One region of the Nesterenkonia sp. CL21 genome, then DNA from elsewhere that is predicted to be linked to it. Evidence: riboswitches for the same ligand, from Rfam matches in the RefSeq annotation. Region 1 holds a riboswitch; the other holds the start of a gene.
The links. A riboswitch is a leader RNA that binds a small molecule or an ion and turns the genes downstream of it on or off. The one in region 1 is predicted to bind S-adenosylmethionine.
Positions count from the first base shown of each region.

Region 2: another riboswitch for S-adenosylmethionine. It lies ahead of Q7C18_RS09290 (ABC transporter ATP-binding protein); the one in region 1 lies ahead of Q7C18_RS10425 (methylenetetrahydrofolate reductase).

Region 1 covers NZ_JAUTWR010000006.1:60,088-67,758, reverse strand. The annotation lists gene Q7C18_RS10445 (response regulator transcription factor) at 1-89, shown strand, start outside; gene Q7C18_RS10440 (hypothetical protein) at 86-427, shown strand; gene Q7C18_RS10435 (DUF4097 family beta strand repeat-containing protein) at 503-982, shown strand; gene metE (5-methyltetrahydropteroyltriglutamate--homocysteine S-methyltransferase) at 1,098-3,533, opposite strand; gene Q7C18_RS10425 (methylenetetrahydrofolate reductase) at 3,717-4,721, opposite strand; SAM riboswitch class IV at 4,784-4,923, opposite strand; gene Q7C18_RS10420 (thermonuclease family protein) at 5,109-5,825, shown strand; gene Q7C18_RS10415 (LytR C-terminal domain-containing protein) at 5,861-6,391, shown strand; gene Q7C18_RS10410 (hypothetical protein) at 6,486-6,863, opposite strand; gene Q7C18_RS10405 (hypothetical protein) at 6,966-7,671, opposite strand, start outside.
Region 2 covers NZ_JAUTWR010000005.1:29,015-36,685, forward strand. The annotation lists gene Q7C18_RS09280 (ABC transporter permease) at 1-43, opposite strand, end outside; gene Q7C18_RS09285 (aliphatic sulfonate ABC transporter substrate-binding protein) at 43-1,152, opposite strand; gene Q7C18_RS09290 (ABC transporter ATP-binding protein) at 1,343-2,098, opposite strand; SAM riboswitch class I at 2,226-2,346, opposite strand; gene Q7C18_RS09295 (flavin reductase family protein) at 2,461-3,078, opposite strand; SAM riboswitch class I at 3,089-3,205, opposite strand; SAM riboswitch class I at 3,419-3,530, shown strand; gene Q7C18_RS09300 (ATP-binding cassette domain-containing protein) at 3,538-4,491, shown strand; gene Q7C18_RS09305 (methionine ABC transporter permease) at 4,491-5,153, shown strand; gene Q7C18_RS09310 (MetQ/NlpA family ABC transporter substrate-binding protein) at 5,245-6,201, shown strand; gene Q7C18_RS09315 (MetQ/NlpA family ABC transporter substrate-binding protein) at 6,198-7,109, shown strand; gene Q7C18_RS09320 (MetQ/NlpA family ABC transporter substrate-binding protein) at 7,106-7,671, shown strand, end outside.

The DNA of each region.
Region 1 (7,671 bases):
TGGACATCCCGCCGGCGAGCACTGACAACCGACGGGTCCTGGCCGTGCTGACGTACCTGTCCTCCGGCGCGGAGAGCGGACCCTCATGAGCTCGACGACCGACCGGCCATGGCCGCGCAGGCTGTGGGGCGGGATCGGCGCGGTCCTCACCGCGGTGGTGCTGGCCGCCTGTGTGAACCCGTCTCTGGCGGCGATCCTCCAGATGACCTGGCTGGCCGGCGGCCGCGAGCCGGAGCAGATCCAACGCACTCTCGGTGATCCGCAGGATGCGATCTGGTACACCGGCGATGCGCTGCAGATGACGTTCTCCGGGCAGGACCGTGACGGCATGGAGCTGACAGAGAACCTCTACCGGGTGCCCGGAGACCCTTTCACCGAGGTCACCCAGCTCGACGGCGCCACCGCGGTGACGACACGCTGCGGATAGGACTGCGGGACACTGGCCGATCAGGAACTCCTGCTGCCCCGTGGGTCGAACCTCCACGTCGCTTCTGCCGACGGCATGTACTACAGCGTCCAGCACCTGGCCGGGGACCTGGACCTGTGGCTCGCCGGAGGGGACCTCGCCGACGTCGTCGTCGATGGGGAGCCGAAGCCTGTGCTGGGCGAGGTCATGCTGCGCGGTGTCCAGGGCGACGTCGACGTCCGAACGTTCCGCGCCGACGTCTCGGGAAGCTCCCTCAGCGGAGAGGAGATCTCCGTGCGTGCCGGGGAGGGGGAGGTGGATCTGACCCACACCGCACTGCCGGCGTCCCTGGAGGTCCGTACCGGTCGCGGGGACATCAGCATCACCCTGCCGGCCCAGGAGGATCCGCGGCGGTGCACGGTGGAGACCGAGGCGTCAGGGGAGGTCGACGTCGACCTCGGAGAGGGCGCAGCCGACCGGGAGGATGACGCCGAGGTGTCCTGCCGGATCGCCCTGCACACCGGAGACGGCGACATCACCGTCACCAGCGCGCCGCCGCCGTGGGAGCGGGACTGACCACGGCTCGGAGCCCCGGAGCCTGCGCACGACGACGGCGGGCCGGTGTCCGCAGAGCCGAGCTCCGCGGACACCGGCCCGCCGCCGTCGTGATCCTGACCTCACCGCCGGAGCGTCACACCCCGGCCGGGACCCGGGCCAGCTCGGCGCGCACCACCGCGGTGGCGTTGACCAGATGGCGCAGCGAGGCCTCCGTCTCCTCCCAGCCGCGGGTCTTCAGGCCGCAGTCCGGGTTGGACCACACGATCTGCGGGTCCAGCACCTCGGCGGCCAGCCGCAGCCGTTCGATGAGCTCGTCCACCCCGGGCACCCGCGGGGAGTGGATGTCCCACACGCCCGGGCCGATGCCGCGGGAGAAGCCGTGCTCCGCCAGGGCGGTGACCACCTCGAAGCCGGACCGGGAGGCCTCCAGGGTGGTGACGTCGGCGTCGAGGGCGTCGATCGCGTCGATGACGGTCTCGAACTCCGAATAGCACAGGTGGGTGTGCAGCTGGGTGTCCGGCTTCGCCGCGGAGGTCGCCAGGCGGAAGGACTCCACCGACCAGCGCAGATACTCGGGGCGGTGGGCCACCTGCAGCGGCAGCAGCTCCCGCAGCGCCGGCTCGTCCACCTGGATGATCCGGGTGCCGGCGGCCTGCAGATCCTCCACCTCGTCCCGCAGGGCCAGTGCGATCTGGTCGGCCGTGGCGGCCAGCGGCTGGTCGTCGCGCACGAAGGACCAGGCCAGGATCGTCACCGGGCCGGTCAGCATGCCCTTGACGGGCCGGCGGGTCAGCGAGGCGGCGTAGCGGGTCCACTCCACGGTGATCGGGGCGGGACGGTGCACATCGCCGAAGAGGATCGGCGGGCGCAGGCAGCGGGAGCCGTAGGACTGCACCCAGCCGTGGGTGGTGGTGATGAAGCCCTCCAGGTTCTCCGCGAAGTACTGGACCATGTCATTGCGCTCCGCCTCGCCGTGCACCAGCACATCCAGACCCAGGTCCTCCTGGCGGCGGATGCAGTCGGCGATCTGCCCGCGGATGGCCTCCTCGTACCCCTGCTGGTCCAGGGCCCCTCGCCGGTGGGCGGCGCGCACCCGACGGATCTCGGAGGTCTGTGGGAAGGAACCGATCGTGGTGGTCGGCAGCGGCGGCAGGTCCAGAGCCGCCTCCTGAGCGGCCCGGCGGTGCTCGGCGGCGGCCCGGCGGCGGTCCTCCGGCAGCACCTCGTCCAGACGACGGCGCACCGCCTCCACCCGCACCTGCGGGTGCCGTTCACGCAGCCTGCGGCGGGAGGCGTCATCCGCGCGCAGCCCCTCCAGGGCGTCCGGACCTGCAGTGAGATGACCGGCCAGCGCCAGCACCTCGCCGACCTTCTGGTCCGCGAAGGCGAGCCAGCCGGCCACCTGCGGGTCCAGCTGCGTCTCGCGGGCTGCGTCATGGGGGACGTGCAGCAGCGACGTGGAGCTGCTGACCGTCACCGGGCCCTCGTGGCGCTCCCGCAGCTGGTCCAGCAGCCCGGCCGCCCGGGCCACATCGGTACGCCACACGTTCAGCCCGCCGACGATGCCGGCGGCCACGGTCCGTCCGGCAAGCGGCGCCAGGCCCTCCTTCGCCGGCAGCGCGCCGCGCTCCAGGTCGAGGCCGACCGCCTCGACGCCGGCTGCGCCGAGGGCGGCCAGCGCGTCGTCGCCGGCGGTGCCGTAGCTCACCGGGACGAACAGCGCCGGACGCGCTGTGAGCCCGGCGAACGCGGTGTAGGCGGTGCGCAGGCCGGTGACGATCTGCTCCCGCGGGACGTCCCATCCGTCGGAGGCCAGTGCGGGCTCCTCCAGTTGCACCCAGGCGGCACCGGCGTCATGGAGGGCGCCGAGCAGGGCGGAGTAGGCGGCCACCAGCTCATCGAGCCGGTCGAACCGAGACTCCTGGGCGAGGGCGCCGTCGGTGCCGCCGGTGGGGCTCTCGGCGGAGCTGACGGCCTTGGCCAGCAGCAGGAAGCTCACCGGGCCCAGCAGGGTGGGGCGGGGGAGGGCCGCGCCGGCCGTCTCGGCGGCCAGGTCGCGGAAGGCACGGAAGCGCTCGACGACGGCGTCCGTCTGAGCGGAGAAGCCGACGTCGGGCTCGATCTCCGGCACGTAGTAGTGATAGTTGGTGTCGAACCACTTGGTCAGCTCCAGCGGCTCCACCGTGGAGGTGCCGCGGGCCAACGCAGAGACCAGGGCCAGGCCCTCGCCGGTGTCCGGGGAGGTGGCGGAGAAGCCCGCCTCACGGAAGCGCCGCGGCACCAGGCCGAGCAGCACGGAGGCGTCCAGGACCTGATCGATCACGGCGCCGTCGGCCGGGATCGCCGAGTCCGACTCCAGGCCCAGGCCTGCCAGACGGCCCAGGGTGCGGGCGCGGTGAGCGTGGATGGCCTCGCGCAGCGCAGCGACGTCGCCGCCGCGCCAGTGTGCCTCCAGCGCCTTCTTGATCGCCCGATTGGGTCCGATGCGCGGGTAGCCGAGCACGGTCGCCGGCAGGGCGGGAACCTGAGCGGGCGGCTGGTCCTCGGGGCGGGCAGGGGTGGTGGTCATGATGTCTCCTCTGTCAGATGTGTCAGATGTGTCTGGGGTCAGATGCAGGTGATGGACGGATCGCATGGGGTGCCCGGACTGTTCGTCCCGGGTGACGCGGCAGGGCGCACCAGGACAGCCGACCGCGATGCGGTCCGCAGGAATGAAGGGGCCCTGTGCGGCAGGGAGCGGTGCGCTCCGGGGTCAGGACAGCTCGGGCAGGACCCGCTGCTGACGTGCGGCGTCTCGGATCCTCAGGTGATCGAGGATCGCCAGGGCGGCCGGGTGCTGGTTGAAGGTGAACAGGTGGAGGCCGGGACATCCGAGCTCCAGCACCGCGTCGATCAGGTTCAGAGTGGCGGCCACCCCGCGGCGTCGTCGTTCGGCCGGGTCGGCGACGTCGAGGTAGTCGAGCAGGTGCTGCGGCACCGGAACTCCCGAGATCTCCTCCAGGCGTCGCAGCCGCTTGGGGCTGGTCAGCGGGGCCAGTCCGGCGACGACCGGCAGGTGGATGCCCTGGGATCGGGCGTCGTCCACCAGGCGGGCGTAGTCCTCGGGGTCGTAGAAGACCTGGGTGATGGCGTAGTCGGCGCCGGCCTCCTGCTTCTCCCACAGTGCGCACAGGTCCGCCTCGTGGTCCCGGTCCGTGCCGGAGGGCGGATAGGCGGCCACTGAGATGGACACCGGGCGGGCGCCGGGCCCCTCGGGCGGGTCGAGGCGCTCCTGCTCCACCTCCCGGACCAGACGCACCACCTCGGCGGCGCGGTTCAGGCCTGCAGGCTGGTGGATCCACTCCCGGGCACCGCCCGGTGGGTCCCCGCGCAGGGCGAGCACGTCCCGCACGCCGAGGTCCAGCAGCTGCTCCACCGAGCGGCGCACCTGGGCGCCGGTGCTGCCTGCGCCGATGAGATGCGCCATCACGGGGGCGGGAGTGCTCCGGAGCAGGTGCCGGATCACCTCCAGATTCGCTCCCTCGGGCTGGTTGTGGCCGTGGGTGACGGAGAAGTAGTCCGGGCCCGCCTCGGCCAGCAGTTCGATGCTGCGCCAGGGGTCACGGCCGTCGCGGGCAGGCCGCGGCGGGAAGACCTCGAAGGAGATCAGCGAGCGTCGTCGGGTGCGCTGCACCAGATACGAGGTGTGCGGCGCGTGGTCGTCAGATTCCAGGGCGTGCTGAGACAGAGTGCCGGCGGACGGCACGGATGGTGTCATGGAGGGTCCTCCGTGTGGGGCGTTCATCATCGTTCATGAGGCGCCACAGGGAGGCTTCCCCTGCGCCGTGCTTGCCGCTGAAGATAAATCCACCTCGGTGAATATGAGCTTCGCGGCCGGATCGTCATCTGGGGCACCCCGTCACGCGGGAAAGGGTTGCCGACCGGCCAAGCCAGAGCCTGTGTGACCGGTTCTCGTGATCCTTGTGTGGTCTTGACGTTAGCACGGGCCCGTGGTTCGGGGAAGACCCTCGACAAGGGATGACGTTATGTGAACATATTGAGGTGCCTCCTGCACAAACTGGCAGCCAGCGGAGCTCGACGGCCCTGTGGGGGTCCTCGGAGGCCTCCGGGCTCCCTGTCATGGCCTCCGGATACGCTGGTCCCCATGGTCGACCGGTATCTGAAGAATGCGATGCGCCGCAATGCCCGCAAGGCGGTGCGACGCTCCCTGCGCACGGCTTCCCGCGGAGGTTCGGGCGGAGTGTCTGGGGGAGTCTCCGGGGGAGTGTCCGGTGGAGTGTCTGGTGGTGGAGCGGCGGGACGCCGGCGCCGCCGAGGCGGCAGTCAGGGCCTGCTGTGGTGGTTGCTCGGGCTCGTGCTGGTGGTCCTCCTCGGTGCGCTGATCAGCTGGATCCAGAGCCCGGGAGAAGGTGCCGCGCCGTCGCCGTCGGAGGACGGCGAGGTCGCCACCCTCGTGCGCGTGGTCGACGGCGATACGCTCGTCGTGGAGCTGGACGGACAGGAGGAACGGGTGCGGCTGCTGAACATCGACACCCCGGAGTCGGTGCATCCCCATCAGCCGGTGGAATGCCTGGGGCCGGAGTCCTCGGCGCATATGGAGTCACTGGTCGCCCCGGGGGATCCCCTCGTCCTTGAGTTCGACCACGAGCGCACGGACCGCTATGACCGCCTGCTCGCCGGCGTCTGGGCCGATGACGTCCTGCTGAACGTCCAGATGGCCCGGGACGGATTCGGGGTTCCCGTGCACTACCCGCCCAACGACCGGTTCCTCAGTTCCGTGGAGGATGCCTGGTCCCAGGCGGAGGATGACGGCGTCGGGCTCTTCGCCGATGATCTCGACTGCGAACCGGCCCTGCCCTGACGCCCTCGGGGCGGGGCCCGAAATAGGATGGGGGCATGAGCAGCTCCCCGACGCCGGCGACCCGGCGGCAGAAGATCGCCGTCGCAACCAGCACCATCGGCGTCCTGGGAGGGATCACGGTCGGCAGCTGGCTGATGATCGACGGCACCATCGACATTGCGATCGTCGGCGGCGGCTCCATCCCCGCCGGGGAGGACTGTCCCAGCCGCATCCTGTCGCCGGTGGTCCCCGAGAGGGTGCCGGTTCAGGTCCTCAATGCCACCAATGAGCCGGGACTCGCCGGCGACGTCGCCGAGGATCTCACGGATCGCGACTTCCGGGTGGAGGCGGTGGACAACGACTATTTCGCCGACACCGGCTTCGAGGCCATCATCCGTGCCGGTGAGCGAGGGCTGCGGCAGGCCTACACGGTGCAGCACCACATCCCCGGAGCCCTGGTGGACGTCGACGACCGCGACGACTTCACCGTGGACGTGGTCCTGGGCTCCGAGTTCGCCGGCCTGCAGGATGTCGAGGAGATCGAGATGGAGCCCGGCCGGCTGGACTGCGCGGGCTCTGGACGCTGACTCCGCCTGTCGACCGCCGGAGACGACGATGGGCCGCCCCGAGTGACTCGGGGCGGCCCATAGTGTGGTCGCGCTCAGGCGGCGTGGGGGAGGCTCAGGCCTCGGCGGCCTCGGCGCCCTTCCAGCGGCGCGCGCGGATGAACGAGCGCACCCCGGTGATGATGTAGACGATCAGCAGGACGAAGGTGATGGAGCTGACGACGACGGCGGCGGGCCGCTCGGCCTCGCCGGCGAACAGCGCGCCCAGCTGCATCACGTTCATGGAGGTGCCGAAGACGCCGAGCAGCGCCACCACCAGGGCGATGTGGATGCCGACCTTCGCGTTCTTCAGGCCGATGAGGCCGCTGATGAGCAGCACGACACCGAGGATCGCGGGGATCAGCGCGGTCCAGCTGGCGAAGGACGTGGCGATGTAGGCGATGACGCCGAGCAGGATCAGAATCCCGCCCAGGCCGATGGTGATGCGGGGCATGGTGCTCCTTGGGGTCGAGGGGAACGGCTTCTTCTACAGAGTGTAGTAGAACTGAGGGGTCGGCGAGGAGGGGTGATGTGCCGGCTCCCGCCTCTCCGCCTGTCAGCGGACCTTCGTCCAGGTGCCGCAGGACTCCGAGCTGACCACCAGCTGCTCCTGGTCGCCGAGGGTGATCTGCAGCGGTTCACCGAACTCCGGGGCATCGCGGGGGATGAATCCGGAGTCCAGGATGTGGCCGTCCCCGCGCAGGTCCCGGAAGATGTCCCACCAGCAGAGCATCGTGTCCTCGTCCCAGTCCAGTTCATAGGTCCCGGGCTCCACGTGTTCACCGACGACGTGCATGCCGGTGCCGAACTGGGTCTCGGGCCTCTCCGGGACGGTGTCCTCCAGGGGCAGCCAGTCGCCGCAGTCCACCGAGTCGACCACCTCACCGTCCTCCAGGACGGCGATTCCGCGGTCATCGGCCCCCGTGCGCCGCACGGTGGTCTCACTGGCGTCGGCGTAGATCACGTAGAAGCACGTCGCATCCGTCGGGCCCGAGCCGGGGTCCTGGCGGTAGGCGCCGGGCGCGATGTCCTCCCCGACCACGAGCCCCTCGCCGTCCGAGAAGGCCTCGCCCCCGGCGGGGAGGAGGTCCTCATGGGCCGTCTTCTCCGGCCGTGCCTCCGCGCCGAGCAGGCCGACGGCCCGGCCCTCCCGGCTCGCACCCTGGTCGTCGGCTTCCTGGGGTGGTGTTCCCCGGTGGGGGTTGGCGGTCAGGATCAGTCCCCCGACCAGGAGGACCAGCAGCAGGCTCAGCCCCCCGATG
Region 2 (7,671 bases), on a different contig from region 1:
CCTCGTCCCGGGTCCGAGCGCCGTCAGGCAGCGTCTGGCTCATCACTGATCATCCTCGTCGTCCTCGACGATCGTGGCCTCGTCCTCAGAGCCCTCGGCGTCGGTGGCCTGCCGGTTCTCCGCGAACTCCGGGTGGAACAGCGTCTCGAGCGCCTCGTCGATGCTGTCCTGGCTGGAGACGTCGCCGGTGTCGAGGAAGATCGGACCGACCTCCTGCAGCACCTCACGCTGGGCGGCGCCGGGGACCGGGTCGACGTCGAAGTTCGACCGCTCCCGGATCACCGTCTCGGCGACCTCCAGGTCGATGTTGCTGTGCTCGGCCAGGATCTCGGCCGTCTCCTCGGGGTTCTCCTGAGCCCATTCGCGGGCCTGCTCATAGACGTCCACGACGGTCTGGGCGACGTCGGGGTGGTCCTCGATGAACGACTCGGTCGCGTTGATCACGCTGTAGGTGTTGAAGTCCACGTTCCGGTAGAACAGCGTCTCGCCGTCGGCCTCGGCTCCCGCCATGATCGGGTCCAGTCCGGCCCAGGCGTCGACGTCGCCGTTGGCCAGCGCGCTGCGGCCGTCCGCGTGCTGCAGGTTCTGCACCTCCACATCGCCCACCTCCAGGCCGGCCTCGTGCAGGGACTGCACCAGGAAGAAGTACGGGTCGGTGCCCAGCGTGGCGGCCACGGAGACGCCCTCGAGGTCGCCGACGTCGGTGATCCCCGAGTCCGGCGAGGTGACCAGGGCGGCCCACTCCGGCTGGTTCTCGATGAGGATGATCTGCTGCGGGGCGCCGTTGGCGCGCGCCAGCAGGGCGGCGGAGCCGGCCGTGGACCCGACGTCGATGGCCTCGGCACGCAGCTTCTCATTGGCGTCGTTGGAGCCGTGGGACTGGATCCATTCCACCTCGGTGCCGGCCTCGGAGAGCTCCTCTTCGAGCCAGCCGTGCTCCATGATCACCAGGCTGAGCGGGTTGTAGGTGGCGAAGTCGAGGGTGAGCGTGTCCAGTTCGCCCTCGGCGGTGCCGCCGGATCCCTCGCCCTCCACGCATCCGGTCGCCAGCAGAGCGACGGCCGCGCCGGCGATCGTCGCGGAGGCGGCGCGTCGGAACCGCGGCCGCGGGAAGCGGGCAGGGGAGAAGGAGGTGTCGGTCTGACTGGGCATGTCGTGAAGGGACCTTTCGTGCGTGGGTGGGAGCCGCCCCGGTCGAGCTCGGGCTCCGCCCGGCCGCGCCGAGCGGAGGCCGGGAGCGCCCGGGCCGCGCGGCCTGTCAGTCCTGAGCTGTCAGTCCTGAGCTGTCAGTCCTGAACTGTCAGACCTGAGCGGAACGTGCGGTCCGGCCGGGGCGGGTGGGCTAGTGCGCGTCGACGCCGAGGCCGGCCAGGAGCTCGCCGCGCAGGGCGGCCAGCTCGGCGGAGGCACGGTCACGCGGCCGGCTGCCCGGAACGGTGAGCAGTCGGGAGACGGTGGCGCCCTCGCGGGCGGGGTCCACCGGGTCGGAGCCGAGCAGCAGGATTCGGTCGGCCAGCTGCAGGGCCTCGTCGACGTCGTGGGTCACCAGCAGCACCGTGGTGCCGGTCTGCGCATGGACGTCCAGGAGGAGGTCCTGCATCTTCAGCCGGGTCAGGGCGTCCAGGGCGCCGAAGGGCTCGTCCAGCAGGAGCACGCCGGGGCGGCGGGCCAAGGCCCGGGCCAGCGAGGCGCGCTGCGCCATGCCGCCGGAGATCTCCCGGGGGCGAAGCTGGGCGCGCTCGGCCAGGCCGACCAGTTCGAGCAGCTCATCCACTCGCCGACGGCCCTCCGCCGCGGACACGTGCCGCGGCAGCCCGAGGGAGACGTTGCGGTGCACCGAGCGCCAGGGCAGCAGCCGAGGCTCCTGGAAGCCGACGGCGGTCCGTTCGTCATAGGTGCGCACCGGGGTGCCGTCGATGATGACCTCACCGGAGCATCCGGCGTCGAGACCGCCGACGGCGCGCAGCAGCGTGGACTTCCCGCAGCCGGAGGCGCCCAGGATGGCGACCACCTCGCCGGGGGAGATGTGCAGGTCGACGTCGTGCAGGACGGTGCGTCCGTCGAAGGCGCGCCCCACACCGCGCAGCTGCACGTCCATCGAATGCGTGGCGGCCCCTGCGGGGGCGGGACGGTCCAGCAGAGCGACGCCGCCGGAATGCTCGGAGAGGTGCTGGTCAGACTCGTGCGTCACGAGTGCGGGTGCAGACGAACCCATAGGAAATTCACTCCCATCGATCCTGGCGGTAGCACCTTTTCTGATGCGACGGGCACAGAGAGGCCGATCGACGCATCCGAAGGTTGCTGCGGCGTCACAGAGCCAGATCTCTCAGCCGCTCGGGATGGTGTACGTGCTCAACCCTACGCGGATCAGCGTGGGCCGGGCAAAGGTGATGTCACAGTGTGAGACATGTGGGGTGGCGTGGGCCCGACGACGGTGCCCCCGGATGCAGGGGGATGCCCTCAGGCTTCGGGAGACAGCGGGCCGAGGCTCTTGAACTCGCTCTGGTGGAACACCAGCGCCTCGGCGGAGTCCTCGACCGCCAGGTCCAGCAGCTCGAGCACGACGATGTCATGGTCGCCGGCCCGGACCTGGTCGTAGATGCGGGTGGTGAAGGTGACGGGCGCACCCTCCAGGGTGATCGACCCACCTGTGCCGATGCTTGTCCTCAGGCCGGTGAATCGGCTCTCCCGGTCCTTGGAGGCGATCTTCCGGCACAGCTCCGACTGGCCGTGCCCGATCAGTGACACTCCCAGCTCGGTGTCCGCCCCGGCCAGCTTCGGCCAGGTGGTGGAGCTGTGCTGCACCGCCACCGTGGCCAGCGGTGGCTCGAGCGAGACGCCGATGGTGAAGGTGGAGGCCACGAGCCCTTCCGGGCGGCCGTCCACCTCGGCGGCGACGACCACCACCCCCTGCGGGAAGTGGCCGAAGGTCCGGCGCAGCTCCAGCGGATCGACGTCGGCCAGCCGGGTGGCGGCGCGGCCCACGGCGGGGCGGGCTCCGGTGTCAGCGGGCGCGTGCGGCACGGTCTCCTCCACGGTGGTCGTGGGGCGCTCGGCGGCGGCCAGTGCGGTGCTCATGGCGGATCAACTCCCATCGGTCCTGGCGGTAGCACCTTTTCTGAAGGACCCGCCGGAGGGGGCGGATCGCATCCGAAGGTTGCTGCGGCGTCGACGAGCCAGATCTCTCGGCCGCTCGGGATGGTCTGTGTGTCCAGCGTACGGCCGCAGAGAGATGTGATCAAAGAACCGTTCGCAGGATGAGACGCGGCGACATATTCCGTCCAGCGGGCGCGCAGGATGCGTCCAGAGTGTGGCTCCCTCAGTCCGAGGGGGCTGTACATTCTTACGCCTCGTGACATGAACTCAATCCGCTGACTTGACGATTGTTCATCTGCTGCGCGTATGGTTGACCCCAACGAACCCATCCAGAGCGACTGAGAGATCTGGCTCGACGACGTCGCAGCAACCACCCGGAGCAGCCGTGCCCAGTGCGGCCCGGGGAACGGTGCTAACGCCAGAGACGATGGAGAATGCCCGATGATCTCACTGCGCCATGTGTCCACGTCCTTCCCCGCTGCCCGGGGCAAGGAGCCCATCCACGCCGTCGATGACGTCTCCTTGGAGATCCCCCGCGGGAGCATCCAGGGGATCATCGGCTTCTCCGGCGCCGGGAAGTCCACGCTGCTGCGCAACATCAACCTGCTTGAGCGCCCCACCTCGGGTGAGGTGCATGTGGGCGGGGTGGAGCTGACCGCCCTCGACGACGAGGCTCTGCGTCGCGCCCGGCACCAGATCGGCATGATCTTCCAGGGGTTCAACCTGGTGAACAATCTGACCGTCGCCCAGAACGTGGAGCTGTCCCTGAAGTTCGCCGGCGAGAAGGACCGTCGCGTCCGCCGGCGTCGCGCCGCCGAGGCGCTGGAGATCGTGGACATCACCGACAAGGCCAAGGTGTACCCGGCCCAGCTCTCCGGCGGGCAGAAGCAGCGGGTGGCCATCGCTCGCGCCCTGGCCACTCGGCCGGAGGTGCTGCTGTGTGACGAGCCGACCTCCGCCCTGGACCCCTTCACCACGGCGACGGTGCTGCAGTATCTCGCCGACGTGAACCGCGAGCTCGGCATCACCGTGGTCATCGTGACCCACGAGATGGAGGTCATCAAGGCCCTGGCCGATCACGTCGCCGTCATGGAGTCCGGCCGCGTGGTGGAGCAGTTCCCCGCCCGGGAGCTGCAGCGCGAGGGCTTCGCTCCGCACACCTCCATCGGCCGGTACCTGGTCAGCGACGGCATCAGTGTGGACCGTGACGGCGGCGCCCGGACGCAGGCGCCGACGCCGAGCGGGGACCAGGGTCGCGCCGCAGAGTCCGCAGAGTCCGCAGAGTCGGCAGAGTCCGCAGAGCCGCCGGCGCCCCAGGACCCGCCCCGTGGCCCCCGGAGGCTCGCGGCCTCTGAGCTGCTCGCCGCCGTGCCGTTCGAGGGAGGTCGTCGCTGATGGAACGCATCCTCGAACTGCAGCCCGAACTCGTCCAGGCCATGCTGGAGACCTTCGCCATGATTGCGGTGGCCATCCCGCTGGCGGTGCTGTTCGGCACTCCGCTGGGCATCTGGCTGTTCATCCATGCCCCGGGCGGAATCGCTCCGCTGCCCCGCGCCCATGCGCTGGTCAGCGGGATCGTCAATATGGTCCGCTCCTTCCCGTTCCTCATCCTGCTGATCGCGATCATTCCGTTCACCCGGCTGGTCGTCGGCACCACGGTCGGCACGGCGGCTGCGATCGTCCCACTCACGGTCAACGCCATTCCCTACTTCGCCCGGCTGGTGGAGCAGAACATCACCCAGCTGGGGTCCGGGGCGGTGGAGGCCTCCCGTGCCATGGGGGCCACTCGCGGACAGATCATCCGCAATGTGCTGCTGGTGGACGCCAAGCCGGCGATCATCGGGTCCATCACGATCACCACCGTCAGCTTCATCTCCTATTCGGCCATGGTCGGACTGGTCGGCGGCGGCGGAATCGGCGACTTCGCCATCCGGTACGGGTACTACCGCTATGAGACCGCGGTGATGATGGTCGCCATCGTGCTGATGATCGCCCTGGTGACGCTCGTGCAGTTCAGTGGCACCCGCCTCGCGCGGCTCACCGACAAGCGCATCTGACCACCGGCCGGTTCGGCCGCCCCTGCGCTCCGTGCGCACTCCTCCATCCCGGCGTGCAGGTCGCTGCACCCTGACAACGAAAGCTTGTGACATGCCCAGAACACTGACATCCTCCGGCGTCTCCGGCGCGCTCGGGCTGACCGGGGCCACCGGTTCGCTCGCCTCCTCCCCGCTCGGGCGCCGCGGCCTGCTGCTCGGCGGACTCGCCGCAGTGGGGACCTTCACCCTGACCTCCTGCGGGCTGGCCGACGCCGTGGGCGACGACGACCGCACGATCAGCATGATCGTCACCGAGTCGGCGCCCTTCCAGGACCCCACCGAGATCGTCAAGGACATCCTCGCCGAGGACGGCTGGGAGCTGGAGACCACCTACGTCACCGACATCATCCAGCCCAACCAGGTGGTGGCCCAGGGGGAGTACGACGCCAACTTCTTCCAGCACATCGCCTACCTGCGGCAGTTCAACCAGGACAACGGCACCGATGTGGAGCCCGCGTTCTCCGTCTACTACGCGCCCAGCGGCATCTTCTCGCTGCAGCATGACAGCATCGAGGACCTCCCCGACCGCGCCCAGATCGCCCTGGCGGTCGACACCGCGAACAACGGCCGCGGGATCAAGCTGCTCGCCGACGCCGGGGTCCTGGAGATCGACGAGTCCAAGGAGGTCACCGAGCTCTCGCAGCGGGACATCATCGACAACCCGAAGGACTTCGAGTTCATCGAGATCGACCAGCAGTCCGCCGCACAGACCCTGCCGGACGTCGACGCCGGCTTCGCCTTCGCGCGGCTGGTCGCCGAGGCGGGCCACGACGTCGCGGAGACCGCGCTGATCCTGGAGGACGACGACGACGTCCGCATCCCCTTCACCTGCGTGGTCGCCGGGGCGCCCGGCTTCCAGGACACCGAGAAGGCCGCCGCCCTGCAGGAGGCCTTCCAGTCCGAGGAGGTCCAGCAGTGGTTCGAGGACTACCTCGACGGCGCCATCGACTTCACCGACGAGTTCACGCTCGACACCGTCGAGCCGATCTGGGAGGACTTCACCGCATGAACCGCAGCACCATCGGCCGTCCCTCCCAGACCCCCACACTCTCCCGGCGGCGGCTCCAGCGCGGTGCACTGGGCATCGCCGCGCTGGCCGCCGTCGGGAGCCTCACCTCCTGCGGGCTGGCCGACGCCGTCGGGGACGAGGACCGCACCATCAGCATCATCGTGACCGAGTCCGCGCCCTTCCAGGAGCCCACTGAGATCGCCAAGGATCTGCTGGCCGAGGAGGGCTGGGAGCTGGAGACCACCTATGTCACCGACATCATCCAGCCGAACCAGGTGGTGGCCCAGGGTGAGTATGACGCGAACTTCTTCCAGAACTTCGCCTACCTGGACCAGTTCAACTCTGACCACGGCCTGGACATCGAGCCGGTGTTCGCCGTCTACGAGGCCCCCGGAGGGCTCTTCTCGAGTGAGCACAGCGAGCTGGGCGATCTGCCCGAGGGCGCCCAGATCGCGCTGCCGGTGGACACCGCCAACAACGGGCGCGGCCTGAAGCTCCTCGCCGACGCCGGGCTGCTGGAGATCGACGAATCGGTCCCGGTCACCGAGCTGTCCCAGCGCGACATCATCGAGAACCCGCGGGACCTCGAGTTCGTGGAGGTCGATCAGCAGTCCGTGGCGCAGAGCATCGACGACGTCGACGCCGCCTTCGCCTTCCTGCGCCTGGCCTCCGAGATCGGCCTGGGCCCCGAGGACACCCTCGCCCTGGAAGGTGAGGACGTGGCCCTGCCCTTCACCTGCGTGGTGGCCGCCGCCCCGGACTTCGCCGGCACCGAGGCCGCCGAGGCGCTGGAGCGCGCCTACCAGTCCGAAGAGGTCCGCGACTGGTTCGCCGACTACCTCGACGGCGTGCTCGACCCGGCCTTCGAGGTCGACGTCGACGCCGCCTGGGCGGAGATCTCCGCATGACCGCCCCCACCCTGCGGCGCTCGCCAGCGGCCGCAGACACCAGACTCTCCCGGCGCCGGCTGCTCAGCGGTTCACTGGGCATGGCCGCTCTGGCCGGCGTCGGGAGCCTCACCTCGGGCTGCGGGATCGCCGGGGCACTCGGAAATGACCGCACCCTGCGGCTGATCGTCACCGAGTCCCCGCCGTTCCAGGAGCCCACGAAGATCGCCGAGGAGATCCTCGCCGCGGACGGCTGGGACGTCACCGCCACCTATGTCACCGACATCATCCAGCCCAACCATGCGGTGTCCAACGGCGAATACGACGTCAACTTCTTCCAGAACATCAGCTACCTGCGGCAGTTCAACGAGGACAACGACCTGGACATCGAGCCGCTGTTCTTCATGTTCGAGCAGCCCTCGGGGATCTACTCGGCCGTCCATGACACGCTCGAGGACATCCCGGAGCGGGCACGCATCGCCCTGCCGGTGGACACGGCGACCAACGGCCGGGGCATCCGGCTGCTGGCCCGCGGCGGGCTGATCGAGATCGACGAGTCCAAGCATGTGGCGGCCCTGTCCGT